DNA from 2 places in the Cellulosilyticum sp. I15G10I2 genome. Region 2 is predicted to be linked to the other one. Evidence: riboswitches for the same ligand, from Rfam matches in the RefSeq annotation. Region 2 holds a riboswitch; the other holds the start of a gene.

Region 1 (16,416 bases), on a different contig from region 2:
TATTGAAGAATTTGCAAAAGGCAAAGAATATAGATTTTTAGTAGTAGGCGATCAGGTAGTAGGTATTTTGCACCGTGTTCCGGCTAATGTGGAAGGAGACGGTATGCATACGATAAGAGAATTGGTGACAGCTAAAAACCAAGACCCTTTAAGAGGCAAAGGGTATAAGACGCCTCTTGAAAAGATTGAGCTTGATAATAGCAGTGCACTCTTTTTAAAGCAAAAAAATATTGACTTTGACTATATTCCTCAAATATCAGAGGTAATATATCTTAGAGAAAACTCCAATATCAGTACCGGCGGAGACAGTATTGATTATACCGATAGTATTCCAGTCAAATTTAAAGATATTGCTGTTAGGGCTGCAAAGGCAGTAGAAGCCAAGTTTTGTGGTGTAGACATGATGCTAGAAGAGTATGAGAATCCAGAGAGTAACTACTCCATTATAGAAATAAATTTTAATCCAGCAATCCATATTCATAGTTTTCCTTATAAAGGTAAGGAGAGGAATATAGCTAGAAGTGTCCTAGAAGTACTGGAACTTATTTGAAAAAGTCACCCAAATACGTATACAAGAGGGGGAGTGCTCGGATGAATTTATTTGGAAAATTAAAGTTAGGGATGAAAATATCTATTGGTTTTGCTATGATTCTTGGCTTGCTCATTATTGCAATAATGGTCTCATTATTTAGTTTGAATAACCTTAATACACATTTTACACAGTATGCAGAAATCTCAACTAATGAGATGTTAGTTGGAAGAATCCAAGCCAATTTACTTGAGACGCGTCTGGCAGCAGAGAACTTTATACAGTTTGGAGAAGATTCACAAAAAGAACTTTTTGAAAGCCGTTTTTACAAAATGGAGGGATTTATTTTTGAGCTTAAAAGCAGCATGAATAATCCTGAAGTACAGAAGATTATGGAACAAATCCTAGAACGTTCAAGAGAATATAAAAATGACTTTAATAAAATTGTTGAAGGGGATAAAAAAAGAAGTGTATTATATAATGTGCTTGCGAGCAGGGGACCGGAAATCGAACAAAATTTGTTGCAGTTATTAGAGTCGGCTCACTTAAAAAAGGATGCAGCACTTATTTATGGAACGGGAAATGCGATGAGGCACCTATTAACAGCAAGACTACAAGTTTCTAGATTTCTAGAACTTAATGAAATGGATAGGGTCAAAAATGTAGTTGAAGACTTTGCCAAGATGGATGAGTGGATAACATTTCTTAAAAATGTGAGTGACAGTGAGGATGAAAAGAGACTTTTAGATTTAATACAAACTAGTAAAGAGATCTATGCTGAGCATTTTACACAGATTGTATCTGTGATAGAAGATCGCAATAAAGCAATCAGTCACTTAGATCAAATAGGTCCAGAAGTATCAGCTATTGCTGAAGAGATCAAACTTTTTATTATAGAAGAACAAGCAGCGTATAAGCCTAAGATAATAAAAGAATATCGCGTGATGGTAACTAGAATGATTATACTATCGTTATTGGCATTATTTTTAGCTATTATTATTGCTCTAGGTATTATAAGAATTGTCATTTTTCCAGTTAAAACCGTTACAAATACTTTTAAAGAAATTTCGGAAGGGGAAGCAAATCTAAACGTAAGATTAAAAGTGAGCTCCGAAGATGAATTAGGAGAAATGGCAAAATTTTTTAATACATTCATGGAAAAACTGCAGATTATTATAGGCGAAAACAACAATCAAAGCTGGCTTAAAACAGGTCAGGCAGAACTTAGTGAAAGAATGAGCAAAGAACAGGATATGAAGATGTTATGCGGCAATATCATATCCTATATAGCCGTGTATTTGAATGTACCCATTGGAAGGGTATATATTAGAAATGAAAATGACAGTTATGAGCTTCAAGGAGTCTATGCCTACAAAAAATCTAAAAACTTTTTAGAGGTGATTAGTTTAGGAGAGGGCCTTATAGGACAAGCAGCGCTAGAAAAGCAAAAAATTCTACTATCAAATATTCCAGAAGATTACTTGAAAATAAGCTCGGGGGTGGGGGAAGCTAAGCCTAAGAGCATTATTGTAGTACCTTGTTTATTAAATGATAAAGTAGTAGGCGTTATAGAACTAGGCACATTTCAGGGGTTCACCCCTATACAGCTCAAGTTTTTGGATGAAGTCAGTGAGATGATAGCCATAAACATTAGTTCATTACAGGCGCACCTAAAAACAGAGGAACTTCTCCAGAAAACACTTATACAGTCTGAAGAATTACAAGTTCAGCAAGAAGAATTAAGACAAAGCAACGAAGAGTTTGAAGAGCAGACAAGATCCCTTAGGGAGTCAGAAGAAAGATTGCAAGAGCAGCAGGAAGAATTAAGAGTTATTAATGAAGAGTTGGTAGCACATGCTAGAAACTTAGAGATACAAAAAAATGATATCAATAAGAAAAATGAGCATTTACTGATGGCACAAAAGGAAATTCAAGAAAAGGCAGAAGCCGTAGAAATAGCCAATAAGTATAAATCAGAATTCCTAGCCAATATGTCTCATGAATTACGAACCCCTCTAAATAGTATATTGGTACTATCTGAGCTTTTAGCGCGCAAAAAGGATTTGGAGCCGCTCACTCAAAAACAGCTTGAGTTTGCGAGTACCATACACACTTCAGGTTCAGAACTTCTTAGACTCATAAATGATATTTTAGATCTTTCAAAAATAGAAGTCGGAAAAATGGAGGTTCATTTAGAACCTATGAGTTTTAAGGAACTCGCTTATACGATGGATAAGAATTTTAGACAAATTGCAGAAAATAAGGGTTTGGACTTTAATATTATAATTGATAAAACTTTGCCTGAAGCTATCATTACAGATAGTCATAAAGTTAGACAGATTGCAAATAATTTATTATCTAACGCATTTAAGTTCACTGAGAAAGGCAGCGTGTCATTAGAAATTCTTTATCCTAATAAAGAGATTTTAGGGGATGTACCAATAGACAAGCATAAGTGTATAGCTATCGCTGTATCTGATACAGGAATAGGTGTTCAGACGGAGAAGCAGTCAGTTATTTTTGAGGCCTTTAAGCAATCAGATGGCACCATAAGTCGAAAATATGGCGGGACAGGCCTTGGATTATCTATCACAAAGGAGCTTGCCGCGCTATTGGGCGGCAGTATTCATTTAGTCAGTGAGGCAGATAAAGGAAGTACCTTTACACTCATTCTGCCATTAGAAACGCATGCTACAGGGGCAGAAGAAAACAATGTCTCAGAAGAAGTCACAGATGGTCAAGAATATGCTAATAGCCTCGAAGAGGAGTTAATCAGTGATGTAAATACGGGTACACGTGCAGAAAAAATACTTCTTATTATTGAAGATGATTATCATTTTGCACATGTTTTAGAAGAACTTGCAGTAGAAAAAGGATATAAGTGTATAACGGCAGAAAATGGTGCAAGGGGTATTGAGCAGGCAAGGGTTCATAAACCAGATGCAATTCTACTAGATATCGGCCTTCCAGATATAAATGGATGGGAAGTCATAGAAAAACTAAGAAATGAATGCGAAATAGATATACCTATCCATATTATTTCAGGAAGTGATGCTCTAAATATAAGCCAGCAGGCAGATGCTATAATAGGGTACATGCAAAAACCATTAAGTATAGAAAATATCAATAAGGTATTTAATACAATTGAAGCAGTTACAACCAAAAAGTTCAAAAAATTACTTATGCTCGGGATAGATGACGATGTAAAACAAAGCATAGATGAAATAATAGATAAAAAGCATATTATGATTTCTTCAACAGATAAGGGGAACGAAGCCATTCATTTATTAAAAACAGAGGGCTATGATTGCATTATATTAGATCTAAACCTAAAAGATATGTCGGGATTTAATTTTCTTAAACAGCTTGCAGACGAAATGACTCTGCATATTCCTATCATTATTTATACTGAAAATGATTTAACCCAAGATGAGGCAGGTGCATTGCAGAAGTATGCTAAAAGTATTATTGTTAAGGGAACAAAGTCGATGGACAGGTTAACTTCAGAAGTGAATTTATTTCTTAATACATTAAATACTGCTGAGAATGTTCAAAAGGCGAGAATGGTTCGTACAGCTGAAGAAAAAGAAGAAGCTTTAAGGGGAAAAAAGATATTAATTGTAGATGATGATATGAGGAATGTATTCGCGCTCTCAAGTATATTGGAAGAAAAAGGAATCAAAATAGTGGTAGGGCGTAATGGTAAAGAAGGCATAGATAAACTAAGTGAACATGCAGATATTGATTTAGTTTTAATGGATATTATGATGCCAGAGATGGATGGCTATACAGCAATGCAGCAGATTAGAAAGCGTCGTGCATATGCTAAGATACCTATTATTGCTTTAACAGCTAAAGCTATGAAAGAAGATCGTCAAAAGTGTATTGAATCAGGAGCAAATGATTATTTAACAAAACCTATTCAAATAAATAGGTTAATATCACTTTTAAGGGTGTGGTTATATAAATGATGCAGAATAATACGTTATCACACTTAAACAATGAAGATATTGAGATTAAGCTTTTGTTAGAAGGCATTTTTTTAAAGTATGGTTATGATTTTAGAAATTATTCTCAGGCGCACATTAAAAGGCGTATTCTACGCAGACTTACCATTTCTAAATTAGACAGTATTTCAGAAATGATATATAAAATTTTACAGGATAGAGATTATTTTGAAATATTGCTAATGGATTTTTCCATTAATGTGACAGAAATGTTCAGAGACCCAGCTTTTTACGAGGCCTTAAGAAAAGATGTTATACCTATTTTAAAAACCTACCCTTTTATAAAAATCTGGCATGCAGGATGTTCAACAGGAGAAGAGGCGTACTCGATGGCTATACTTCTTAAGGAAGAAGGTTTATATGACAGATGTCAAATCTATGCAACCGATTTTAATGAAACAGTTCTGCAAAAGGCAAAAGCTGGTAGGTATCCTATCGATCAAATAAAGGAATATACCTATAATTATCAACAATCAGGAGGGCTTGTTTCTTTTTCAGATTATTATACAGTTAAAGCTGACTGCGCTATAATAGATGAGGAACTGAAAGAAAAAATTATCTTTGCAGATCATAACCTCGTAATAGATGGTGTATTTGGTGAAATGAACGTTATTATATGCCGCAATGTATTAATATATTTCAATAGAGAACTTCAAGATAGAGTCATTACGCTGTTTTATGACAGTTTAAATTTTGGAGGTGTTTTATGTTTAGGAAGCAAGGAGAGTCTAAGGTTTTCAAGCCACGAAGAGAGGTTTAGAGCTATTGACTTAAAGCATAGAATATTCCAAAAGAAATTTGAAGTTTAGTTGATAATAATGTTATGTCAGTGTCTTATTTCACGTATATGGAGGGATTGAGATGAAGTATCAGGCTGTTGTTATAGGGACTTCACTTGGAGGTATGGAGGCACTAAAGATTATTCTTACTAGCCTGCCAAGAGATTTTTCACTACCGATACTCATTGTACAGCACTTGAGTGCACATTCAGACAGTTTTCTGGCAAAGTATTTAGACAACATATGTGAGATTGAAGTAAAAGAGGCTGATGAAAAAGAAAGAGTTATTTCAGGCTGTGCCTATATTGCACCTCCAAATTATCATCTTATGGTAGAAAAAGAGGGGCATTTAGCCTTATCAGTTGATGAAAAAGTTAACTATGCAAGGCCGTCTATAGATGTGCTTTTTGAATCAGCGGCAGATGCTTATAGAGATCAATTAATTGGCGTCATTCTTACAGGTGCCAATAGTGATGGCGCTTGGGGTATAAGGCAGATTAAAGAAAATGGTGGAACTACTATAGTTCAGGAACCAAAAACAGCTGTATCTTCTATTATGCCCAGTGCAGCGATTAAGTCAGCAGATATAGATTATATAGTACCACTTTCTTATATTGGTGAATTATTAAATCTTTTAGCAGAGTGAGGTGCATAAAGTGAGTGACAGTGGAATTAGTATACTAATTGTGGATGATAGACCAGAAAATCTTCTAGTTCTTGAAGGATTATTAGAAGATTTTAATTGTAATATTATTAAGGCTGCTTCAGGAAATGAAGCACTAGGATTAATGCTGGAGCATGAATTTGCGCTGGTTTTACTTGATATACAGATGCCGGAGATGGATGGTTTTGAAGTGGCAGAATTTATGAGGGGCAGTGAAAGAACCCGTCATATTCCCATTATATTTGTAACAGCTATCTATAAAGAGCAGAAGTATATGTTTAAAGGTTATGAAATTGGAGCGGTAGATTATTTATTTAAACCTATTGAACCTATTATATTAAAGAGTAAAGTAAGTATATTTTTAGAACTTGCAAGACAAGCTGTACTGCTTAAAGAAAAAGCAGCACAACTTGAGCAGAAATTAAAAGAAGTTTTAGAACTTCAGAAGAAAAATGGAGAGCTTTTATCCCTTTCTAATCATGATGGACTCACTGGCGTACCTAATAGAAGGAATTTTGATCAGTATATTGAGATCAGCTTTAAAACCGGTATAAGGGAAAAGATGCCATTATCCGTTATTATGATAGATATTGATTACTTTAAAGCCTATAATGATACATATGGTCATATTAAGGGCGATGATTGTCTAATAGGTGTTGCGAAGGAGATTGCAGCTTCAGTTAATCGACCGGGTGATTTTGTGGCACGGTATGGAGGCGAAGAGTTTGTTGTAGTACTTCCGAAGACAGATGCGGAAGGTGCTAGAAAAATAGCGGAGATGATTAGATCAAATGTTAAAGCCTTGCATATTCCCCATGAAAATTCTAAGGTTCATCCGTATGTGACAGTGAGCCTAGGGGCAGCTTCAATGATTCCTGATGCTACTCATACTATTGAAGCATTTATATCTAAAGCAGATCAAGCACTTTACGAGGCAAAACAAAATGGACGGAATCAAGTTAAGGTATATAGCTCTAAATAAAACAGATAAAAAATAAAAATTGACAGTAAGGTCAGTTTGTGCTAAATTTGTACTTAAGAAAATTGAATAAATCTTCAGGGCGGGGTGTGAATCCCCACTGGCGGTAAAGCCCGCGAGCCATAAGGCAGATTCGGTTAGATTCCGAAGCCAACAGTATAGTCTGGATGAAAGAAGAGTATTAGCATTAATCTAGAATTGTTTATTATTATTTTTATGATAAACAAAAGATAGATCTATTTTGCCAAGTTAAGCCCTGAAGAGATTCAGGGCTTTTATTTTTTTGTAAACACGTAAATTTATTAGTTGTTATGGGTAACAATATATTAAGAGGTGTTAAAGGTCGAAAGAAAAACACTTTCAATTTTTTATTTGTGGCAATATCACAAGCAAAGCTTGTGATATGCAATGGGGGTAAATATGGATACAAAATATATGAAAAGAGCATTGGAGCTGGCCCGGAAAGGTGCGGGTTATACAAATCCTAATCCACTAGTAGGAGCAGTTATTGTAAAAGATGAAAAAATTATAGGTGAAGGTTACCACGCGGTATATGGAGGCCCCCATGCTGAGGTTAATGCTTTTAGAAATGCTGCTGCTGATATTAAAGGGGCTACAATGTATGTTACCCTTGAACCTTGTTCGCATTATGGCAAAACCCCTCCTTGTGCCTATCGCATAGTTGAAGAGGGCATCAAAAAGGTTGTAGTAGCTACGCAAGATCCTAATCCAGAGGTCTCGGGCCGTGGGATTCAAATTTTAAGGGAGCATGGGATAGAAGTTGTTGTTGGCATCTTAGAAGAAGAGAGTATGAGACTCAATGAAATATTTTTTAAATATATAACAACCCAGCGGCCATTTTGCATACTTAAGACAGCTATGACGCTGGACGGCAAGATCGCCACATGCACGGGAGATTCAAAATGGATAACAAATGAAGCTTCAAGAGAGTATGTACATGAATTAAGGCATAGGGTTTCAGGCGTAATGGTTGGAGCGGGTACAGTTATTCAAGATGATCCTTTTTTAAATACAAGACTTCAATCAGGAAATGCAAGTGACCCTATAAGGATTATTGTAGATACCAGCGCAAAAGTACCTTTAGAAGCTAATATATTTCATATTAAATCTATGTCTGGCACCATTATTGCAACTACAGAACTTGCAAAAGAAGAAAAAATTAAAGCTATTCGGGCAACGGGGGCAGAAGTTATTATTTTGCCGCTTATAAATCAGAGAGTTGATCTTAATGAGCTTATGAAAAAACTTGGAGAAAGAAAGATAGACAGCGTGCTGCTAGAAGGCGGAAGTGAGCTTAATTATTCGGCGCTAGATGCAGGGATAGTTGATAAAGTGAGTGCCTTTATTGCACCCAAAATAATAGGAGGCAGCATGGCTAAGACACCGGTAGGCGGAGGCGGAAAACTTTTTATGAAAGAGGCAATCAAGCTAAATGATGTTAAGTGGCAGCATTTTGGAGAAGATATTATGATTGAAGGTTATATAAAAATGGAGGGCTAAGGTTTATGTTTACTGGACTTGTAGAAGAAGTTGGAACGGTTGAATCAGTTACTAAAGGGGTGGCCTCAGCAAGAATTACAATAAGAGCAAGTAACATTTTAAAAGATACAAAGCTTGGTGATAGTATAAGTACGAATGGTGTTTGTTTGACTGTTACAGACTTTTCAAAACAAAGTTTTTCTGTAGATGTAATGGCTGAAACCATGAGACGGAGCAATCTGTATCTTTTAAGACCGAAAGATGCAGTTAATCTCGAAAGAGCGCTTAGAGTAGGAGACCGATTAGGCGGCCATTTTGTAAGCGGACATATTGACGGGATGGGCATTATAAAAAATTACCAAGAAGAAGATAATGCCGTATGGATAACAATATCAGCAGAGCCTGAGATTTTAAGGTATGTTATTCAAAAGGGTTCTATTGCCATAGATGGTATTAGTTTAACTATAGCTTATATAGATGATAGTGTATTTAAAGTTTCTATTATTCCTCATACCAAAGAAATAACAACTTTACTTAGAAAAAATGTAGGTGAACATGTTAATTTAGAATGTGACATGATAGGAAAATACATTGGTAAACTCATTGACCCTAGGGATAATAAAGTTGAAAAGAAAGCTATAGATTTAGACTTTTTAAATCAGCATGGCTTTTTATAAAAAGAGAAGGAGAACAGAAAATGTATAAGTTTAACACAATAGAAGAAGCTATTAATGATATTAAGGCAGGCAAAATGATAGTTGTAGTAGATGATGAAGATAGAGAAAATGAAGGGGATCTCTTGATGGCTGCAGAGCTGGTTACACCAGAGGCAATCAATTTTATGGCAAGATATGGATGTGGCTTGATATGTATGCCTATTACAGGAGAAAGGCTTCAGGAACTAAATATTGGGCCTATGGTTGAGAGCAATACTGATTCACATCAAACAGCTTTTACCTTATCTATTGATGCAATAGATACCACAACAGGCATATCAGCTCATGAAAGAGCCATAACAGTTAAAAAGGTATTAGATCCCAAGGCAAAAGCAAGTGATTTTAAAAGACCGGGGCATATGTTTCCACTTGAAGCAAAATCCGGCGGTGTACTAAAGCGTGCTGGCCATACTGAGGCAGCAGTTGACTTAGCTCAGCTTGCTGATTTATATCCAGCAGGTGTGATATGTGAAATTATGAATGAAGACGGTACAATGGCCAGAGTACCAGAGCTTATGGAGTATGTTAAAGAGCATAACTTAAAGATAATAACTATTGCAGATTTAATCAAATATAGAAGAGATACAGAAGTTTATACGCAGAAGGCTACAGAAGCTAAACTGCCTACAAAATATGGAGACTTTAAAATAGTTGGTTTTGAAAACACATTAAACGGAGAACATCATGTTGCGCTCGTTAAAGGCGATGTAGCAGATGGTGAGCCTGTACTTGTAAGAGTACATTCAGAATGCCTTACCGGAGATGCGTTTGGGTCCTTAAGATGTGACTGTGGTGAGCAGTATGCACAGGCTATGAGAGCAATAGAAAATGAAGGCCGTGGCATTTTACTTTATATGCGTCAAGAAGGCCGTGGCATAGGACTTATTAATAAAATAAAAGCGTATGAACTACAAGATCAAGGGATGGATACAGTAGAAGCAAATCTAGCCTTAGGATTTAAGGAAGATCTTAGAGACTATGGAATAGGGGCTCAGATACTCGCTGATCTTGGGGTGAAAAAAGTAAAACTCATGACCAATAATCCGAAGAAAATTAAGGGGCTATCGGGATATGGTATAGAAATCACAGAAAGAGTGCCAATACAAATGAATCATAATGAAAGAAATGAATATTATTTAAGAACTAAAAAAGAGAAACTTGGACATATGTTAGAATTTAAGGAGGAGAAATAATCATGAAAGCATTTGAAGGAAACTTAATCGCGGAAGGTTTGAAATTTGGTATCGTTGTTGGAAGATTTAATGAGTTTATAGGGGCTAAACTTGTAGGAGGTGCTATAGATGCACTAAAAAGACATGGTGCATCAGAAGAAGATATAGAAATGGCTTGGGTACCAGGTGCGTTTGAAATCCCTCTTATTGCAAAAAAGATGGTAAAAAGTAAAAAATATGATGCGGTTATATGTCTTGGTGCTGTGATACGGGGTTCTACACCGCACTTTGATTATGTGTCTAACGAAGTAACAAAAGGAGTGGCACATGTATCTCTAGAAACAGAAGTACCGGTAGTATTTGGGGTTTTAACAACAGATACTATTGAGCAGGCTATAGAAAGAGCAGGTACAAAGGCTGGAAACAAAGGCTATGATGCAGCTGTTACAGCTATAGAAATGGCAAATCTTATAAAACAGTTTTAAGATGGAGGAGGTTGTTTTTGATTCCCTTTAAAAGCATAAAGACAATATTTTTTGACTACGATGGAACACTGCATAATAGTTTAACCCTATATGCACCAGCTTTTAGAAAAGCATATGCCTTTCTTGTAGCAAATGGATACGCTGATGCTAAAACATGGTCAGATCAAGAAATAGGCTATTGGCTTGGTTTTAATCCACAAGATATGTGGCAAACTTTTATGCCAAAGCTTAGTGAAAAGATGCGAGAGAAATGCAGTGGAATTATCGGAGAAGAGATGAAGCATCAAATCTCGGAAACAAAGCCTTTTCTCTATGAGGGGGCAGAAGAAGTATTGCGATACCTTAAAGAAAAACACTATCATCTTATTTTTATAAGTAATTGTAAAACCTATTATAAGGAGTATCATACGAAGCTCTTTGGTTTAGATCAATATTTTGAAAGCCTTATTTGCTCAGATGAATATAACTTCATTCCCAAACACGAAATTTTAAATAAAGTAAAAGATCACTATCCAGAAGAACGCGTGATAGTGGGAGATAGAAAACAAGATATGGAAGCCGGTCAGAAGAATGATATTTATACGATAGGTTGTACGTATGGATTTGCAAAGCCTGGAGAGCTTGATAGGGCTGATCTTAAGATAGATGATATTAGAGCACTAAAAAAATATTTATAAGAATAGTATTTAAGGTACTTATCTTGTTAGAATAAAAAACACGGATGTCATTTAAGAAAAGTATAAATGATAGTCGTGTTTTTTACGTATAATGTTTTGCTAGATTATTTCACAGATTTACCACAATATATTTTAGATTGCTTCATATAGTATTTTGTGAAATAGAATAGCTATAAATGAAATAGGAGAAAACAGGTTAACAAAATGATACTTATCAGGTATAATTAAAATAGATTAAGTTACTTTATAACTTAGGAGATGATATGAAATGAAAGAAAGTGATGTTTTAAAACTTGAAAATCAACTGTGCTTTTCAATATATGCGGCGTCTAGAGCGATAACGAAGATATACAGACCTTTTCTTGATGAACTTGGTATTACGTATCCTCAATATCTTGTAATGCTTGTTATATGGGAAAATAATAGTATTACTTTAAAAGAACTGGGCAATAAGTTATATCTTGATTCAGGAACATTAACACCGCTACTTAAAAGATTAGAACGGATGGAATTAATAAGAAGAGAGCGCTCAACAGAAGACGAAAGGCTTTTATGTGTATCTGTTACTGAAAAAGGCTTAGCTATGAAGGCGCAGGCTATAAGCATACCAGAATGTATTTTAGGATGTATCCCAACTGATATTAAGGGACTTGTTCATCTGAAAAAAGAAATAGACAAGCTGTTGATGGATCTTAAAGAACAAGCGTAATGGATATTGATTTAATTTGAACATTATGTTAATTTTTACTTGTCTATACTATCTATATTATAGGTTTTAGCGTATAATATAAATATATTACTAACATAATAATTACATCAGCAGGTTGGCCAAGTCTATTCTGTAAATTTTTGAATGCGTATGAGAATTTGAGAAAATGGGGGGATTATTATGGAAAAAGAAAAAAAATTATATCTTTTATGGGTGACAGGTAATCCAATTAGTTCAGAGAAAATGGTATTAATGTACGCAATTAACAGTATGATCAATAATTTGTGGGATGAAGTTCATGTCATTATATGGGGGGCATCAGCTAAACTAGCTGCAGAAAACAAATTAATTCAAGATCAAATTGAGGTGGCACTTCATCATGGTGTGAAAGTATCAGCATGCAAAGGGTGTGTAGAACAGTTAGGCGTAAAAGATAAACTACAATGGCTTGGTGTTGAAGTGAAATCTGTAGGAGAAGAGTTAACAAAGGTATTACAAGAGGGATATACTGTATTAACGATATAGCCCCAAAATTTGTAGATAAATTAACAAGGAGGCCTAGAGCTTCCTTTATTTATGCAACATTTATAGACAGCGATAGTTATATTGTACTAAAAAAAATACAATTTTTTATTCTATAATATTGTATACAAGAGTTTACATGACAGGATATTAGGTGTAAAATTATAGATGTAGTAAAATTTAGGTTATATTAATTCCTATAAATGCTAATAATTATAGCGTTAATATAATTTTAAATTCATTATTGTATAATATTATATTTAAATATTATAGTAAAATATAAAAGGAGAGAATACACATGGCAAAGAAAATGATGACCGTAGATGGTAACACTGCTGCCGCATATGTTGCATATGCCTATACAGATGTTGCAGCAATCTACCCAATTACACCATCTTCAAACATGGCAGAAGCTGTTGATGAATGGGCAGCAAAAGGTAACAAGAATATTTTTGGACAAACTGTTAACGTAGTAGAAATGCAATCAGAAGCAGGTGCAGCAGGTGCATTTCATGGTTCACTGCAAGCAGGCGCTTTAACAACAACTTTTACAGCTTCACAAGGTTTACTTCTTATGATTCCTAATATGTACAAAGTAGCTGGTGAATTATTACCAGGCGTATTCCACGTAAGCGCTCGTGCACTAGCTGCTCAAGCTCTATCTATCTTTGGGGATCACCAAGATGTTATGGCTACAAGACAAACAGGATGTGCAATGCTTGCTACAGGTTCTGTACAAGAAGTTATGGACCTTGCTCCAGTTGCTCACCTTGCAGCTATTAAAGGCAGAGTACCATTTGTACACTTCTTTGATGGATTTAGAACTTCACATGAAGTACAAAAAGTTGAAGCAGTTGATTATGAAGATTTAGCAGCTCTTATAGATCAAAATGCAGTACAAGAATTCAGAAACAGAGCCCTATCACCAAACCATCCAGTAACACGTGGTACAGCTCAAAATCCAGACATTTACTTCCAAACAAGAGAAGCTTCAAATAAATTTTACAACAATCTTGTACCTATTGTAGAAGAATATATTAATAAAATGAATGAACTTACAGGCAGACAATATGGTTTATTCAATTATTATGGTGCACCAGATGCTGAATATGTTATTGTAGCTATGGGTTCTGTAACAGAAACAATAGAAGAAACAATTGATGCACTTAATGCTAAAGGTGCAAAATACGGTCTTGTTAAAGTTCATCTATTCAGACCATTCTCAATTGAGCATTTCTTAAAAGCTATGCCTGCATCAGTTAAAAGAGTTTGTGTACTTGACAGAACAAAAGAGCCTGGTTCAATTGGCGAGCCTCTTTATTTAGATGTACGCTCAGTATTCTACAACAAAGAAAATGCACCTATGATCATTGGCGGACGTTATGGCCTTGGTTCAAAAGACACAACACCAACAACTATCAAAGCTGTTTATGATAATCTTGTTAGTGAAAATCCTAAAGATCAATTTACAGTAGGTATTGAAGATGACGTAACAAATACATCTATTCCTATGAATGATACGCTTAAAATTGCAGTAGAGGGTACTGTAAGATGTAAATTCTGGGGTCTTGGCTCAGATGGTACTGTTGGTGCGAACAAACAAGCTATCAAAATCATTGGTGATCATACAGATAAATATGCACAAGCTTACTTTGCATACGACTCTAAAAAATCTGGCGGGGTAACTATTTCTCACTTAAGATTTGGTAATACACCTATTCGTTCAACTTACCTTATTGATGAGGCTGACTATATTGCTTGTCATAATCAATCTTATGTTTATCAATATGATTTATTAAAAGGACTTAAAAAAGGCGGCGTATTTGTTCTTAACTGTATCTGGGATGCAGCAGAACTTGAACAACATTTACCTGCTAGAATGAAACAATATATTGCGAAAAACGACATTCAGTTCTATACAGTTAACGCAACTAAAATAGCTGAAGAAATCGGACTTGGCAACAGAATTAATATGATCATGCAAGCGACATTCTTTAAACTTGCAAATATCATTCCACAAGAAGAAGCTATCGGATACCTTAAACAAGCTGTTGTTAAAGCATATGGCAACAAAGGTGAAAAAGTTGTTAATATGAACTATTCAGCTATTGATCAAGGGGTTGACTCAGCTGTTAAAGTTACAGTAACAGATGCATGGGCTACTGCTGAAGATACAAAAGCAGGAAGTGTAGACGAACCAGCATTCATCACAAATATCTTAAGACCAATGAATGCTCAAGAAGGAGATATTCTTCCAGTAAGTGCATTTAATAATATTGAAGATGGTACGTTCCCATGTGGTACATCTGCTTATGAAAAACGCGGTATTGCAATTAATGTACCAGAATGGATACCAGAAAACTGTATTCAATGTAACCAATGTTCTTATGTATGTCCACATGCAACAATCAGACCATTCCTCTTAAATGAAGAAGAAGTTAAAAATGCACCAGAAAGCTTTGTAACTAAAAAAGCTGTTGGTAAAGGCTTAGAAGGTTTAGCATACAAGATTCAAGTAGCTACAATGGATTGTACAGGCTGTGGAAACTGTGCAGATATCTGCCCATCTAAACAAAAAGCACTTGTTATGAAACCACTTGATACACAAACAGAAAAAGAAGTTCCAAACTGGGCATATGCGGTATCAGAAGTTTCTGTAAAAGAAGATCTTGTATCAGCAAGTACTGTTAAAGGAAGCCAATTCAAACAACCACTTATCGAGTTCTCAGGAGCTTGTGCAGGTTGTGGCGAAACACCATATATCAAACTCGTTACACAATTATTTGGTGATCGTATGATGATTGCTAATGCAACAGGATGTTCTTCAATCTGGGGCGCTTCTGCACCATCAACACCATATACAACTAACTGCAAAGGACAAGGACCATCATGGGCAAACTCTTTATTTGAAGATAATGCTGAATATGGGTTTGGTATGCATCTAGGTGTTAAGCAGATGAGAAATAAAATTAAAGCATCTATGGAAGAGCTTATTGCTATGGATGTTGATGCATCAGCTAAAGAAGCCTTTACAGAGTGGATTGAAACTATGAATCTTGGGGAAGCTTCAAAAGCAGCTTCAGCGAAAGTAATGGAAATCCTTGAAAATAATAGTATTACTGATAGTGCAGCTCAAGCATTACTCAAAGAAATCGAAGATAGAAAAGATTATCTTGTGAAGAGATCTGTATGGATGCTTGGGGGAGATGGTTGGTCATATGATATCGGATACGGCGGTCTTGACCATGTACTTGCATCAGGTGAAGATGTAAATGTACTTGTATTTGATACAGAAATTTACTCTAATACAGGCGGACAATCTTCTAAAGCAACACCAGCTGCTGCTATTGCTAAATTTGCAGCGTCAGGTAAAAAATCACGTAAAAAAGACCTTGGTATGATGATGATGTCATATGGCAACGTATATGTTACACAAGTTGCTCTTGGCGCAGATAAAAACCAACTTATGAAAGCTGTACTTGAAGCAGAAGCATATGATGGACCATCAATTATTATCGCTTATGCACCATGTATCAGCCATGGATTAAAAGAAGGTATGGGACGTACTATTGCCAACGAAGAACAAGCTGTTAAAGCGGGTTACTGGCATTTATACAGATTCAATCCTTTACTCAAAGCAGAAGGCAAAAATCCATTCAGCCTAGATTCAAAAGAAC
Region 2 (16,416 bases):
AATTAAGTGTTTTGGCTATAGAAATAATAGCTTCTACTATTGTTCGGTCTTGAGGATTCTTTACAATTTCTCTGATAAATGAAATATCTATTTTAAGATGATCAAACATAAATTTCTTGAGATATCCAATAGAAGCATACCCTGTCCCAAAATCATCAATGGATATTGTAAACCCATAGCTCTTTAATTCATGAATCACAAGTTGTGCGATACCTACATCCTCCATAACGGTTGACTCTGTAATTTCTAGTACGATATATTGCGGCTCAATCTCATATCTATTTAAAATGTTTTTAATATTCTTAGCAAGATTTGGATTTTTAAATTGAAGCGCGGATAGATTAACTGAAATAGGTACGATTTCATAACCCCTATCAATCCACTTTCTAATCTGCACACATACCTTTTCTATCACCATGATACCAACTTTTTCAATAAGATTCATCTTTTCAAGTAAGCCAATAAACTTTCCTGGCAGGACTAATTCTCCATTACCCATTAAACGCCTAATGAGGGCTTCCATCCCTACTATCTTATTGCTATTAAGATCTACAAATGGTTGATAATAAACTAAGAACTCATCATTTTCAACTGCAATCCTCATGTCTGATTCAAGAAGCATATTATTTTGAACTTCTTCTTGTATATCTTTTGTATAAAAAACATAAGAAGAGTAACTTATCTCTTTTTTTGCTTTTGCAAGTGCAATTTGTACCATCTTTACAAGTTCACCAGGACTAGTTGAGTTCTCTGGATAAAGTACTACCCCAGCCTTAAAAGCCATATACATATAACTGTTGTGGATTTTTATGGGCTCTTGCATTACTTCATTTAATGTTTCTAAAAGTTTCTTAGTTTCCTCTATATCTTTTATATTTTGATGGATAACTGCAAATGTATTATCAGTATATTTAAAGATTTCTTGGTCTTGATTTAAATAACTCTTTATTCTATGTCCTACTTCTTTTATAATTTTATCGCCTACGCCTAAGCCATATGTATTATTAATTTCTCCAATTTTTTTAATATCAATCAAAATTACAGTAAATTTATAACTATTTTTCCGCGATCTTTGGACTTGTTTATGTAAGCTTTCTAAGAAAACTTTTTCGTTTGGAAAATTAGTTAGATAATCTATATAACTTACCCTGTAAACTTCTTCTTTCATTCTTTGCGTTCTTGTAATATCCTTAGAAATACACACATAGTACTCTAATTTCTTCTCACTCCAGACTGCATTAAAAGAATTTGTTAAATAAATTCTCTTTTCATTCTTAATGAACCGATTTGTAACAAATTCAAATTTCTCACCTTCCATTACAAATTTTCTGATCTTTTCAAGAACTGTATCATCTGCTAAATCTACCCCTACAAACATGCACATATCTTGACCTAATATACTTGTTTTTGTACATCCGCAAGAGGTATATACATTTTCATTCGCATATACAATTTTGCCTTCTGCATCGCCAATGATAAGCCAATCATCTATCTCATCTATTACTCTTTCTAGTACATTTAATAATTTTGACTTGCTAATTTCCTGAGTTATTGGCATATTCAACCTCCTAAACCATGTACTTATCCTGTCTTGTTTTTATATGTGCTTATTCCCTGCCTGAAGTGCAATAACGCCCGTTCTGACACTCTCTATGATTTCATAAGCTCTTACAATATCTATAAATTCATCAATTTTTTCTTTAGTGTTACATATTTCAAATACAACTACCTGAGTGTCTATATCTATTATTCTAACATTAAATTGTCCAGTAAGATCTTTTATGTGCGGCAATAATGCTTCTTGGCTTCTAACTTTTATCAAGGCCAATTCTCTTATAATATCATTCTTAACATCTAAGTGTTCAACTTTTTTGATATCTACTAATTTCTCGACTTGCTTTTGTATTTGATAAATAGAATCCTCATTTTCTGTTATAGAAATAGTAATTCTTGATATCCTGGGATCATGGGTTTCTTCACCTGCAAAACTATTTATATTAAAACCTCTTCTTGTAAATAGCCCTGCAATCCTAGCTATTACGCCATAATTGTTTTCAACAAGTACTGACAAGATCCTATTTGTCATCTTCATTCCCACCTTATAAGTTATATTCTCTCTATATATTACGCTATAATCGCACTGTTTATTTCTATAAATAAAAGAAAAATAGTGGTAAATTGATATTATGCATTATATGGAATATTATATCACAAATATTTATTATATAAATATATTTATTCAATATCTGAAAAAATTTCATCATTCTAGACAGATTTATAGCAAAAAAAAGGACTTCTTGTCAGATTTCAGAAGTCCCCTTGATAGATATTTTACTATTTTTAAAACCTAATGCCTCTGTTGATTGAACTTAATTAACTTTTCCTGTACACACTTAGCTATTTGACTATATTCATACCCTGTTATGATTGTCATGCCTTCCTCAATCGTTGAAATGGCATAAATATGAAATAAATTCATTTTTACCGCATCTACTATTTCATCTTCTAACATAAGTTCTTTTTTATTTTGAATAGGGATGATAACCCCTTCATCGCCTTTAAGTCCTCGCTCTTTACATACTTTGAAAAAACCTTCTATTTTTTCGTTTACGCCTCCTATTGGTTGTATTTGTCCATACTGATTAACAGAACCAGTAGCCGCAATATTTTGTTTAATCGGCACGTGAGATAAACTTGATAATATAGCATATAGCTCTACACTAGAAGCACTATCACCATCTATACCTGAATAGCTTTGTTCAAAACAAATGTTACAATTTAATGAAAGCGGCATATCTTGCGCAAAATGATGGCCTAAAAAACCAGTTATAATTTGAATACCTTTCGTATGGATGTCTCCTCCAAGTCCTGATTCTTTCTCGATATCAATAATACCTAACTTACCTTTATAGGTTGTAGCAGTAATTTTCACTGGTCTTCCAAACATATATTCATCTATTGTATAAACGGCAAGCCCATTAACCTGACCTATTTTCGCTCCTTGCGTATCAATCAGATAAACATTGTTGGAGATTTTTTCATCTATCTTCCGCTCTGCCTTAGCTTTGATTTTCTCTCGTTGTTTAATAGCTTCACTAATACTTTCTTCATCAATAATCTCTTTTGAATAAATACTACTTTCTCTAACAAGATCAAGCAAAGTACCAATATTAGCAGGCAGCTTCTTTGGATTTTGAGTTATACGACTTCCATATTCTGCAATCTTAAGCACCCCTTTTAAGTTTACAGGGGGTAGTGATTCTTTATCGCATATTACCTTGATCATATTGGAAATGCTATATATTTGCTCTTTAGTATTATCGATTTGATCATCAAAATCAATTCTAATTTTAAATAACTTTTTAAAGTCATCATCATAGTTATAAAGGGCATGATACAAAGTATAACTCCCCAGAAGTATCAATTTAATATTAGATTTTAGAGGTTCAGGTTTAATAGAAGACGCAGTAGCAAGGTTTAAATCTTCTGGATTTTCTACATAAATATGCCCTGTTTTCAGCATTTTTTTAATAGCATGCCATCTATCTAAGTTTTCAATGATATTTTGAGCCCTTAATATAAGATATCCCCCGTTTGCCTGATGAAATAATCCTGATCGTATATTTGTAAAATCACTGTGTAGCATATTAAGTTCTGTATCTAAAAGCACTTTTCCCGTTAAAGTATACTGATCCAAATCACTATCTGTAATAACAGGGGCACCTTGCAGGCCGCTATGATCAACCAATAGATTTACACGATACTTTTTAACTAATTTTTTAACCTCATTTACACCAGTCCATGGAAACAGTTGTTTGATTTCTTTATTGTTTTCTTCTGCTTCAGACCCAAACAAATTTAAGTGTTCTAATAGATCGTCACAGACGTCATCCAAGTAATTTATGATTTGTGAAGAGAGCTTATACTTTCCTTTTAGATGTATAAATATAGCGCCTACTTCATTTAAAAAGATTTCTTTTTCCATATCATCTAGTTCCTGTAAACATACTTTTTCCTTTAGATTAATTCGCTCTGTCATTTCATCAGCTAAAGTATTAAGCTGACTTAGTTTATTATCCAATGAATCCTTCTGTTTTTTTGATAAGTTATTATACGCTTCCTTTGTAATAATATCTCCATCTTTACCTAAAGGTGCAAACCCAATACCCTCCTTAGTTGATTTAACTAATATATCTAACAACTGAGCTTTTTCATGAAGTTCCATAAGAAACTTCTCCTTTTCATCTTCTAGCTTATCTAATATAAGCTGTCTCTTTTTGTTAACCTCTGTACTTTGGAATATTATAGGTAATTCATGTATAATAAATTGGATAAATTCATCCATATCTTGCTTAAACTTTTTACCATTGCCAGCCTTTAACAATATAAGACGAGGAGCTTCGGGACTTATAAAATTATAAACATAAATAATATCTTGAGGAATGTTTCTGCTAAGTGTTTGTTTTTCTAAAAAATTCATTATTGAACTTAACTTCCCCACTCCGGATTCTCCACATATATATATATTGTAGCCTTTGGCATTTATTTTTAATGCTAATTCTAGTGCATTTAGTGCCCCTTCCTGCCCAATTATTCCATTACTACCTGGTAATTCTTCTGTTGTAGTAAAGGAGAAATCAGAAGGTTGATATGAAAGTTTAAGTTCGTTCCATTTGAGCTCGATATTATTATTCATATGGTTCCCCCCCTACTATTACTATATTCAATCAGCTTGATTAATTTCACAAAATCTTACATATTATTATAATATTCCTTTAGTTTCCGTATAATTCTACAATAAAATAACAGTCTAGCATACTATGCCAGACTGTTATTCTATCTACTTACTCCATTCACTTTTCGGAATGAAACCTATGAGCACTGGAGCCGATGATCCATTTGGAAGCATATACTCAAATGTTCTTGTCTGTCCTGCCTTTATGGTTCCGAGAACAGCTGATTTTGTAGTCTCTCCCGCAAAGAAGCCCTTTGCAGGCATAAGATGTGTCCCTCCATCCTGCCACTTAATTGCACCTCTAAATATATCTGCTCTTGGATTCAATATAATACCCATATCTTCCCCAGCAGTTATGGTAATATGATAGGAAACACCAAAATTGCCTCGATTTTGTACCATTTCTCCCGTTATAGCATCATAACCATTCACCCAGTCAGTAGTTCCTCTGCCTATAAGAAGTTTTTGCGCACTACCCTGTTCTAGATTGATTTTATAATAGATATTAGTCGTATCAAAAGTTCCTCTTGGATGAGTATCTTTTTCTAACAATGGCATATTTACAATCATATCTATTGTCGTTTTTTCGCCTATAGCAGCCGCTGTAAATGTTATTTTACCATCTGTTAGTATGTCCATAAGTCCTGATATACATTGTCCTTTTAACCATCTTCTACTTATTGAGTCATAAATATATTTCTTTTCACCAGGGTTTAAAGTGTGCTCTTCAAACGCTGATCCTCTTAAATAGTCTTGTAAAAGTACTTGGCCTATAAAAAGAGAATCTTCGCTTGGACCTTTTACCGTTTTATTTTGAATAATCATTTTTACAGGCTGGTCTGTTGTGTTTTCTGCAACTAATACAAGTCTTTTATTATCTAAAGTGTTTTCTGTAGACTGAAAATCATTAATATGATGTAATAGAATTCTTCCATTTCCAATAATGCTGTCTCTATAGAGAATTCCCTCACGCTTAACAACCTCAGGTGAATCACTCATCATGAGCGTTCCTTGAAGCACACTTTGATCATAAGGAAAAACTTCCTGATAGGATTGATAATTAACACTTTTAAAATTATCAATAATATCCCCGATGCTGCCTTCTGTAAACCTATACTCAAGCTCACTTCTTAGAACCTTTTCTGTTATGTGAATAATCAATTCTTTTTTGTCACTCATATTGCCATAAGCATCTTGAAGTTCTAAAGTAATGACATACTCTCCTTCTGCAAACAATGCTTTAGGTTTATCTATAGTTGCTTTAGATGAAGGCTGATCGAGTCGCCTATACGTCCATCTTTCAGATTGAATCTTTTCCCATGCTTCGTTTTCATATTCATATGTAAATGCTATATTTTCACCTTGTGCATATGCATCTTTATGCACTGCTAAGTGCGTTACTACAGGTTTTTCATTCGGTGCAATAAATACTATCTGTTCAGCCCATTCACTCCAGACCCCTCTATTATTTCTCACACGAAGGGCAATTTTATAACTACCCGCTCTTGGCGTTTTAAACATATTTTCAAGCTTCGGAGCGTTTAACTTTGGATCATCATTAATCATCCAAATCTTTTCTACTATAGAGCTTCCCGTTAAATCATAACTTGTGTCAATAGACTTTACAGCCTGCCCCGCAATATAAAATTCCTGATCAAAACTAAATTGTGCTACAGGCTTAATTTCTTCACCACTAGATTGCACAATAGATATCAGCCTAATTGTGCGATCTATTTCATTAAACTCAGTTGTAAGGCCAAAAGTTTCACTCATAAACCTTATAGGCAGAAGTGTTATATCATTTTCTATAATAGGTGGCTGATCAAGGGTGACCTTCTCCCCATTAATAGTTGCTGTAACTGCGCCTATCTGCACCACAACAATTTTCTGTCCTTTTGTAACTGAAACTTCTCTTGTCTCATTATGCCATACAACCTCAGCACCTAAAACTTGATCAACTACAAAACGAAGTGGCAGAAAAGTTCTACCTTTGATAACTTTAGGAGGACTAAGGAGCGTATACACCTCTCCGTTTACCTTAGCAGCATTTGAACCTAGCGTAAGATTTATCTCGGTAGTCTGAAAACTCAGTGAATCCTCTAAATCAATACCTGAATCTTCTATCACTTGTTCGTGCTCATTATATATTTGTTCATTTATTTGCTCACTCATATTATGTATCGGGTCATTAGTTGTTTCTGCTGCAAAAATATTATGACTTCCAAACAGGACAGAAACTACTAATAACACACTAGCTAGTTTTCTTTTCATCTCTTACTCCTTTATTTCATTTATTAAATATCTATCACACGGACACCATTGTACCATATTTATACATTTATTAAATTAATTGCCCTTACTTTGTGGGTAAAAAGTAACTTGTTTGTAACATATGGATTTACTTTTATACAGTTATGTAATTTTTATACAAAAAAATAAACTAGACTTTTAATAATTCATCTAGCTTATCTCCTGTATTTATAAGATTCAGTTTAAACTTAGAGCTGCAGTTGCATAATAATGGCATCTTCTGTTGGTATTTGATAGTAGTTTTTGCGTAAGGCAATCGCTCTAAAACCATAAGATTGATAGAGGTTTTGGGCAGCCTCATTGCCTGCTCTTACCTCCAGTGTTATCGTGTGTACTAACTTTTTAGCCGCCTCACTTAATAAGTGTCTAAGCAATATCTTACCTATTCCTATCCCTCTATAGTCTTTTGAAACAGCAATATTTGTAACTTCTCCTTCTCCCAAAACTATCCTCAGTCCAGCATAGGCGACTATTTTCTGATCCAATACTACAACACAATAAAACGCTGATAAATTATTAACTTCTTGTTCTAAAGAGGCTTTAGACCAAGGTATGCTAAAACTCTCACACTCTATCTGATAAACAGCCTCAATATCTTCCATTAACATAGATCTAATCAGCATTTTTAATCCTAGCCTCACGCTCTCTTTCAGCTTGTGACTTTCTAAGATACATCGGCACAAAGTCTGAAGCTGAAACCGTATTGCCTTTTTCATATTCTTTCTGAGCAATATCTACCAATACCCCAGCTCTTTGAAGATTAAGATAACTTGGCGCAAAGGCTGCATTATCTCCGAGTTCTGCTTCTATTTTATCTCTATACTGCCATACTGCATCTCCTAAAAAAATGATCCGCTCATTTTGACTACCAAGCTCTTGTAATAATTCATCTAAATCTATGGCATTATAATCCATAAGCCGTAAAAGTTCTTTGTCTTGCCACTTATAAGAAGCTGTATAGACTTGGTTTCTTCTTGCATCCATAATTGGACATATCCGATCAGGCGTATATGTTATATTATAAGCCATCACATCAAGAGTAGGTACACCTATCACAGGAATATCTAATGCTAATGCTAACGCTTTAGCTGTTGTCACCCCTATTCTAAGTCCAGTAAAAGATCCTGGACCGCTTGTAACTGCAATAGCATCAAGCGTGTTAAGTTCTAGACCTATAAGATTTTTTAGATGTTCCAGCATAGGCATAATCGTTTCTGAATGGGTCAGTTTATGACAGATATAATATTCTCCTATGAGTTTATTATCTTTTATATAAGCTATGCTTCCCGCTATACCCGACGCATCTATTCCTAAAATATTCATAACATCTTCTCCTTTACAGTAATTATTCTATAATCAAAACCTTTTGTTAAATCTTTTTCTATAGAGATCCATTTAGCATTTTTAGGAATAACTTCCTTTACATTATTTGCCCATTCAACTAGACATACACCTTGTCCAAAAAAATAATCTTCATAACCAATCATTTCAAGTTCATCAATATCTTCTATTCTATACATATCAAAGTGATAAAGTGGCATGTTGCCCTCGTACTCCTGTATAATCGTAAAAGTAGGACTCGTAATATGTTCTTCTATACCAAGGCCCTTGGCAAAACCTTTAGAAAATACTGTTTTGCCAACGCCTAAATCTCCTATTAAGCAATAGACTTCACCAGCTCTTGCTTGTTTGCCTAGTTGATAACCCTGTTCTAAAGTTTGTTCTTCTGATAATGTTTCGTAACAAATCATACCTTCATCCTCTCAATCCTTTTTATACCTATTAACTCATTTTAATACTAGGTTTTGAAACTTTCAACTCATTTTATAACCTGTACGTAAAATATTACCATATATTAGCTAATTATGCATAATATTTCGTTTAAGAGCAAATAATGACTTCATATATCATAAGGAGGTAAATAATGAGCAGATTACAAGGAAGTAAAACTTTATCTAATCTTATGGCAGCTTTTGCGGGAGAGTCTCAAGCTAGAACAAGGTACGACTTATACGCTGAAATTGCTTATAACGAAGGTCATCAGTATATTCACTCTATCTTTGAAGAAACTGCAAAAAATGAAATTGCACACGCTAAAATGTTTTTTGACTATCTTACAAACGACTTAAAAAACGGCACTTTTCCTGTCAATACCGAATACCCCATCGGCATGTTTCATACGATGGAAAATTTACTTTATGCCGCTGCTGGTGAACAAGATGAAGCAACCAATGTCTATCCTGCTTTTGCCAAGATAGCTGACGAAGAAGGTTTTAAAGATATTGCGAATACATTTAAAATGATCTCTGAGATTGAAGCGCATCATGAAGCTAGGTTTATGCAGTTTGCTGATGATATTAAAAATGGTATGCTCTATAAAAAAGATCAAAAAGTTTATTGGAAGTGCTTAAATTGCGGACATGTTCATGAAGCCACTAATGCCCCTAGCCTATGTCCTGTTTGCAAACATCCTCAAGGATTTTTTTATGTGGTTCAAAACCCTGTTATGGGCTAAAATAGTAAGAGCACATCACAATGCACTAACTGCTTTGTGATATGCTCTTACTATTTTTATTTATTTAAACTCACTATGCCCTCATCTTCATTAATAAAACTTCTAAATCTTTTATAAACTACAAGGGTAATAACCCCATTAACACTTGCTTTAATAAGATTAAAAGGAATAATAATAGGCACTAACATTCCCATTACAGCTTCTAAAGGTGCACCTAAGAAAATTGGTGTAAAAATAATATTCCAAACAACCATTGTTGCCGTCATCGTTAAAACACCAGAAACTAATGCGATGATAGCAGCTTTTTTTGTTTTATTACGTTTGTAGATATTACCTGCTACAATAACAAAACTGCCAGTAGCCAATATATGCATCACAATACCTATAATTCCGCTGGCCGCACTAACAGTTATGCCTTGTATAACAGATGCTATAACTGTAACAATAAATCCTGCAAGGGGCCCAAAAGCAAATGCAGCAAAAATAATAGGAATATCAGCTGGATCGTACTCAAGAAATGGCGCTGCTGGAAAAAGCGGAAACCTAATTAAATAAACTAATACAACTGATAGTGCTATCAAAACCCCCATATTTACTAATCTTTTTGTATTATTCTTCATATTTTATCTCCCTCTCATTTTTAATGACAATATAAAAAGCAACCCATTCACTCTACGGGTTGCTGCTAGTATGTATGTTTATTGTACAGACACATTAGTGCGCTATACGATACAACTCTTCTACCATCCAGACTGTATACTGTCGGTTTTGGAATTACACCAAATCAATGCATTAAATATAATGCATTCGCGGACTTTACCGCCGGTCGGGAATTTCACCCTGCCCTGAAGAATTAGATTAACTTTTTATATTCAATTTTAATCTTATTATACGCGATCTGCCAATTTGTTTCAATACCAGATTTATAAAAAGTCAAATATTTTATAGCACCGAGTAGTTGAATAGGTTTATTTTTTACGTTGTAAGATTTTTCATATAGAGGTATACTTTAGATAGATTTTGTTACATTAATATCAAGTCAATAACGCGCATATAAAAAACAGGAGGTATTTGTAGTATGTATAGTATTCAAGAGATTACTCCGCAAGTATTTTGGGTTGGGGGAAATGACAGACGCCTTGAGCGTTTTGAAAATATGTTTCCCCTGCCAAATGGTGTTTCATATAATTCATACCTTATTACTGATGAAAAGACCGCACTGATTGACACAGTGGATACATCAATTGGCGCATTATATCTAGAAAATGTTACCCATGTACTAAATGGCCGAAAACTGGATTATTTGGTGATCAACCACATGGAACCCGATCACTGCGCCAATATCGAAGAGATCGTACGCCGCTATCCCAATGTACAGTTGGTAGGCAATAAAAAAACTTTTCAGTTCTTAGAGCAATATTATAGTCTTAATATGTCTTCTAATTATTTAGAAATCCAAGAAGGTCAGGAGCTAGGGCTTGGCAAGCACACATTACGCTTTTACTTTGCCCCTATGGTACATTGGCCTGAAGTTATGTTCACCTATGAAATATCACAAGGCATTCTTTTCTCTGCTGATGCCTTTGGTTCTTTTGGGGCGCTATCTGGCAATGTATTTGCCGATGAGATAGATTTTGAAAATGTATTTGCCGACGAATCCAGACGCTATTATGCAAATATTGTAGGCCGCTATGGTATGCAGGTACAGGCTGCCCTTAAAAAGTTTACAGATGTAAATATTCGTATGATCTGTTCCGTTCATGGGCCTATATGGCGCAAGAATCTTGCTTATATTTTGGAAAAATATGATAAATGGAGTCGCTACTTACCCGAGAAAAAAGGCGTTGTTCTTTTTTATGCCTCTATGTACGGCAATACTGAAAATGTCATGAATGCCTTAGCGAATAAACTCGCAAAGCGCGGCATACAAGACATACGTCTGTATGATGTTTCAAAAACGCATCCATCTTATATTATCTCTGATGTATGGAAATACAGCCATATGGTTATCGGTTCCCCCACATATAACATGCATCTGTATTTCGTCATGGATGCATTGCTAAGAGAGCTCTCGGCACTTGGACTCAAAAATCGAAAAATTTCTCTTATCGGTAACCATACTTGGTCAAGTGGTGCGATTAAAGGCATGCACGAAATCATTGATACCATGAAAAATATTGAAATAGTTGGTGCACCGCTTGATGTCCGCTCCACACTTAAGCCCGAACGCGAACCAGAGCTCGACGCACTGGCTGATGCGATTTACGCATCATTAACCGAGGCATAACCTAACAAAATGTAAATACATGTATCTTACAATAACTTTTATAAAAAACATCTTGCCAGGGCAATATAAATATGGAGGTGAATATTATGAAAGTAAAAGACATTATGTCAAAAGAAATTGCATTTTTAAAATCAGAAGACTCGATCGAAAAGGCCGCTCAGCTTATGAAGGCTTATAATGTCGGTTCAATACCTGTATGCAGTGGCGAACAAGTCATTGGCATCGTTACAGACAGGGATATTACATTAAGAGCTGTAGCAACTGGTCAGAATTCAAAAGAACAGACAGTTGGTAACATTATGACGCCGCATACTATTGTAGGCAATCCAGAAATGAGTGTTGAAGATGTAGCACAGATCATGAGCAAAAGCCAAATACGCAGACTGCCTATTGTTGAAAACAACTCCCTAGTAGGTATGGTTGCACTAGGTGATATCGCGCTTGAGCCTACTTTCCAAGACAGTGCTGAAGATGCACTAACGCATATTTCCCATCCTGATAACACCCTAATGTAGTTAATCCTTTTAAAAAAATAAGAATAGAGGGGTTTTTTTCAAACCTTTTCTCTATTCTTTATTTTTTATATTAGGGCTTATTCTTTTCAAGAAACTGTTTTTTACTGTTATTGATATCCGTGATTGTTATGACATTAATTTGTTTTTGATTTAACTTCTCATCCCAAACTCTTACACTTTGCTATCTGATAAGATGATCAAGATACTGCTCTATCATAAGTCCATTTTTTAACGTTAATCCTTGACTATTATCTATTTCAGTAATGGCCCTTCCGAGTCCTTTCTCAGCCTCCTGGTCTAAAAAATAGCCCTTTTCTTTCAACAAATTCAGCGCGATATTAAAGATCTGCTTCTTATTATAGTCTTCAAAATCAACCCATATTGGAAATCTATAACTTAGGGCAGGGTCAGCCAATATGAGGTCTTTCATACTGCTTCTTTTACCAGATAGAATAATTGATGTTCTATTTTTATTTTTATCTATAAACTTGATGAGTTCAGTTGTTACTTTTCTTTCTTTTTCTTCATTGATAGATAAATCCCAGTGTTCAATAAATACTAGCTTACCTAAGCATTTATGAATGACATCCTCAATACCTCCTGGTTGATCTATAAGATCAGATAGTTCAGTTTTATGCATCACCACAATCTTCTTAGCTTTTATAATGCCCATACTATATAGCATTTCCGAGAGTATATTTAGTACAGTTTTTTTGCCTGTTCCTTTTTCTCCTGTAAAAATCATATGGTTAAATTTATTGAGATCACTGCCTATACCTAGTTTTTTTCTAGCCTCTTTTACTTTTATAAGTTTATACTGGCTTCTTAAAAAGGCCTTTGCTGTTTCATTAGCTATTAAAGGTTTTAATTTCTTTTCCAGATCAAAATTATTATCATATTCAGCAATATTGACTTTCTCAATATCTTTGGTAGTTATCAAGTTCATCTCATAGACACTCGTGTTTTCTTCTGCTATTCTTATACTTTGATTTCTTATGAGATTTTCTACATAATTCCTTACCATCCTGCCATTTCCAGATTGTGCATCTGCATTTTCATAAATATCAACAAAGCTTTTTTTAAGAGCTGAATAGGCGTTTTTAGAAAGCTTAAAGCCATTAGCTTCAATGATCTTTATAGCTATTTCTAGCAGTTCATCAGGACTATAATCTTCAAAGTTAGTCCATAGCGGAAATCTTGATCTAAGTCCCATATTAATGTCAAAAAAATCTTCCATTTCTTGCTCGTACCCCGCAAGTATAACAATGACTTCCCTTGAATAATCTTCGATGAGCTTTAGTAATGTCTCAACAGCTTCTCTCCCTAGGGAGTCATTTGCAAGTGTATAGGCCTCGTCTATAAATAGGATACCACCTATCAGCCCTATGATTCATCATTTAAAGCTTTTTGTATATTTATGAATTTATCTTTTGCAACTTGATGCTTCATTTAACTGTATCTCCCTTCTGTTTCCAACGACACGCATAGCCCTATATCCTATTAGTCTTTCAGCTTACGCCATGACCTTATCTAATATCCTTAAACCATACCGACGTCTACAATCACTTCATTAAATAGTTTTCACTGGCTTAAGCTTGCTGCTAACAGTCTTCTGCCATTAATTTCTGACGAAGAACCATTGGCAAAATCCCACCATGTCTGTAATAATCTACTTCAATAGCAGAATCAAAACGAACTAGTACGTTAAAGTGCTTTTGAGTGCCATCTGCTGCAGCAGCAATAACAGAAATCGTATCTTTTGGCTTTATGCCGTCAATTATCTTAATGTCAAAGATTTCTTCGCCAGTAAGTCCAAGGCTCTTGGCAGTATCACCTGAGATATATTGCAGTGGAAGAACCCCCATCATAATCAGATTAGAGCGATGAATGCGCTCATAGCTTTCTGCCAATACCGCTTTTACTCCCAGTAAACTTGTCCCTTTAGCCGCCCAGTCTCTAGATGAACCCATCCCATAATCTTTTCCGGCAAGTACTAATAACCCAGTCTTTTCTTCTTTGTATGTCATAGCGGCCTCATAAATGGTCATAATCTCTTGAGTTGGCCAATAAGTTGTATATCCGCCTTCAGTCCCTGGTGCAATCTGGTTGCAAATTCTAACATTGGCAAAGGTCCCCCGCGTCATCACTTCATGATTGCCTCTTCTTGAGCCATAAGTATTAAACTGTCCTTCTTGTATGCCTTGTGCCAAGAGGAATTGTCCAGCAGGCGTAGTTTTACCAATAGTACCCGCTGGCGAAATATGATCTGTGGTAATCGAATCACCCAGCTTTGCTAATACTCGAAGTCCTGAAAGTTCCTTTATCGTCTCCGTTTCCATAGCAAAATCTGCAAATAAAGGTGGTTTTCGGATATACGCAGAATCTTTTTCAAATCTATAAAACTTACTGTCTTCTGCGTGAATCTGGTTCCATAATAAACTGTTATCATAAATTGTCTCATATTCATTTAGGAATAAGTGGGGATTTACATAAAGCGAAACAGCTTCCTCTACTTCTGAAGAAGTAGGCCAGATATCTCTCAAATAGACCTCTTTTCCTTCATAATCGATGCCTAATGGCTCTTTTACTAAATCCCTATTAACTGTTCCCGCCAGTGCGTACGCAATGACAAGTGGAGGCGATGCGAGATAATTGGCTTTGACTTGGGCATGAATGCGTCCTTCAAAATTACGGTTACCGGACAAAACCGATGCAGCCAGCAGATCATTTGAATGAATAACTTCTGCTATTTCTGGCTGAAGGGGCCCTGAATTACCAATACAGGTAGCGCATCCATATCCTGCAATCTGAAAACCTAATTGATCGAGATAATCCTGTAGCCCTGCTTCCTTGAGATAGGCAGATACTACTTTAGAACCAGGCGTAAGGGATGTTTTCACATGCGCTGGTACTTTAAGTCCTCGTTCAACGGCTTTTTTAGCAAGGAGACCTGCTCCCAGCATCACAAAAGGGTTGGAGGTATTCGTACAAGAGGTAATTGAGGCAATTACTACTGCCCCCGTCTCCATAGTACTTTGCCTGCCGTCTCTCAAATTAAGTGTAATTTTCTTACTTAGAACTTCTTCTGATAACCCATGCCCCCTATTTCCTTGAGCCGCAGTAACAGACTGAAGAAATTTTTCTTGCATTTGATCCAGCAAAATCAAATCTTGTGGACGTTTTGGACCGGCAAGCGACCGCATTACAGTTTCCAAATTTAATGTCAAAACCTCGGTATAAATAGGTTCTTCTAGATATTCGTTAAACATCCCATTTTTCATCAGATAAGTTCTGACCAAATGTATATGTTCTTCATTCCTGCCAGTCAGCCGCAAATAGTTCAGTGTTTCTTCATCCACAGGAAAGAAGCCGCATGTCGCACCATATTCGGGCGCCATATTAGCTACCGTGGCCCTATCTGCTAAGGAAAGCTGTCTTACCCCTTCCCCAAAATACTCTACAAATTTATTTACAACCCCATGCTCTCTCAGCATTTGAGTAACATGCAGCGCCAAATCCGTGGCAGTGACGCCAGCTTGCAATTGGCCTATCATGCGTACGCCAATTACCTCTGGGATCGGTAAGTATGAAGGCTGCCCCAGCATACCAGCTTCTGCTTCTATGCCGCCTACACCCCAGCCTAGTACCCCCATTGCATTAATCATTGTGGTATGTGAATCTGTCCCTACCAATGTATCTGGATATACCAAAGTTCTGCCGTTTACTTCTTTTTGAAGAACTATTTTTGCCAGATACTCTAAATTTACTTGATGAACAATACCATTTGCTGGGGGCACCACTGTAAAATTATCTAAAGCTTTCTTTGCCCAATTTAAAAATTGATAACGTTCTTTATTGCGTTCAAATTCTAATATATTGTTTTTTTCAAGTGCATCTGAGCTTCCATAGCAATCTACTTGGACGGAATGATCAATAATGAGATCTACTGGAACTTCCGGATTAATCCGATTTATAAAAGCTTCTTGGTCAGAAGAATTTCTTTGCCGCGGGGTCCCCTCTCCAAACTCAGCCATTGCCATTCTCATAGCTGCTA

What was found. Region 2 has a riboswitch for FMN ahead of BN3326_RS01060 (ECF transporter S component). Riboswitches for the same ligand answer to the same signal wherever they lie in the genome.
Region 1: it holds a riboswitch for FMN, as region 2 does, so the genes downstream of both, ribD (bifunctional diaminohydroxyphosphoribosylaminopyrimidine deaminase/5-amino-6-(5-phosphoribosylamino)uracil reductase RibD) here and BN3326_RS01060 (ECF transporter S component) in region 2, are expected to answer to the same signal.

What each region holds. Positions count from the first base shown of each region.
Region 1 is NZ_FMMP01000011.1:212,370-228,785, forward strand. Features, by position in the region: gene gshAB (bifunctional glutamate--cysteine ligase GshA/glutathione synthetase GshB) at 1-550, shown strand, start outside; gene BN3326_RS13035 (response regulator) at 592-4,500, shown strand; gene BN3326_RS13040 (CheR family methyltransferase) at 4,497-5,345, shown strand; gene BN3326_RS13045 (chemotaxis protein CheB) at 5,398-5,961, shown strand; gene BN3326_RS13050 (GGDEF domain-containing response regulator) at 5,972-6,961, shown strand; FMN riboswitch at 7,028-7,141, shown strand; gene ribD (bifunctional diaminohydroxyphosphoribosylaminopyrimidine deaminase/5-amino-6-(5-phosphoribosylamino)uracil reductase RibD) at 7,379-8,479, shown strand; gene BN3326_RS13060 (riboflavin synthase) at 8,485-9,135, shown strand; gene BN3326_RS13065 (bifunctional 3,4-dihydroxy-2-butanone-4-phosphate synthase/GTP cyclohydrolase II) at 9,156-10,367, shown strand; gene ribH (6,7-dimethyl-8-ribityllumazine synthase) at 10,370-10,831, shown strand; gene BN3326_RS13075 (HAD family hydrolase) at 10,849-11,508, shown strand; gene BN3326_RS13080 (MarR family winged helix-turn-helix transcriptional regulator) at 11,777-12,217, shown strand; gene BN3326_RS13085 (DsrE family protein) at 12,398-12,742, shown strand; gene nifJ (pyruvate:ferredoxin (flavodoxin) oxidoreductase) at 13,038-16,416, shown strand, end outside.
Region 2 is NZ_FMMP01000006.1:214,080-230,495, reverse strand. Features, by position in the region: gene BN3326_RS01100 (bifunctional diguanylate cyclase/phosphodiesterase) at 1-1,558, opposite strand, end outside; gene ilvN (acetolactate synthase small subunit) at 1,598-2,086, opposite strand; gene BN3326_RS01090 (Lon protease family protein) at 2,348-4,696, opposite strand; gene BN3326_RS01085 (copper amine oxidase N-terminal domain-containing protein) at 4,841-7,006, opposite strand; gene rimI (ribosomal protein S18-alanine N-acetyltransferase) at 7,234-7,668, opposite strand; gene tsaB (tRNA (adenosine(37)-N6)-threonylcarbamoyltransferase complex dimerization subunit type 1 TsaB) at 7,658-8,368, opposite strand; gene tsaE (tRNA (adenosine(37)-N6)-threonylcarbamoyltransferase complex ATPase subunit type 1 TsaE) at 8,365-8,793, opposite strand; gene rbr (rubrerythrin) at 8,970-9,560, shown strand; gene BN3326_RS01060 (ECF transporter S component) at 9,617-10,180, opposite strand; FMN riboswitch at 10,292-10,417, opposite strand; gene BN3326_RS01055 (FprA family A-type flavoprotein) at 10,639-11,847, shown strand; gene BN3326_RS01050 (CBS domain-containing protein) at 11,934-12,362, shown strand; gene BN3326_RS01045 (hypothetical protein) at 12,544-13,599, opposite strand; gene acnA (aconitate hydratase AcnA) at 13,964-16,416, opposite strand, start outside.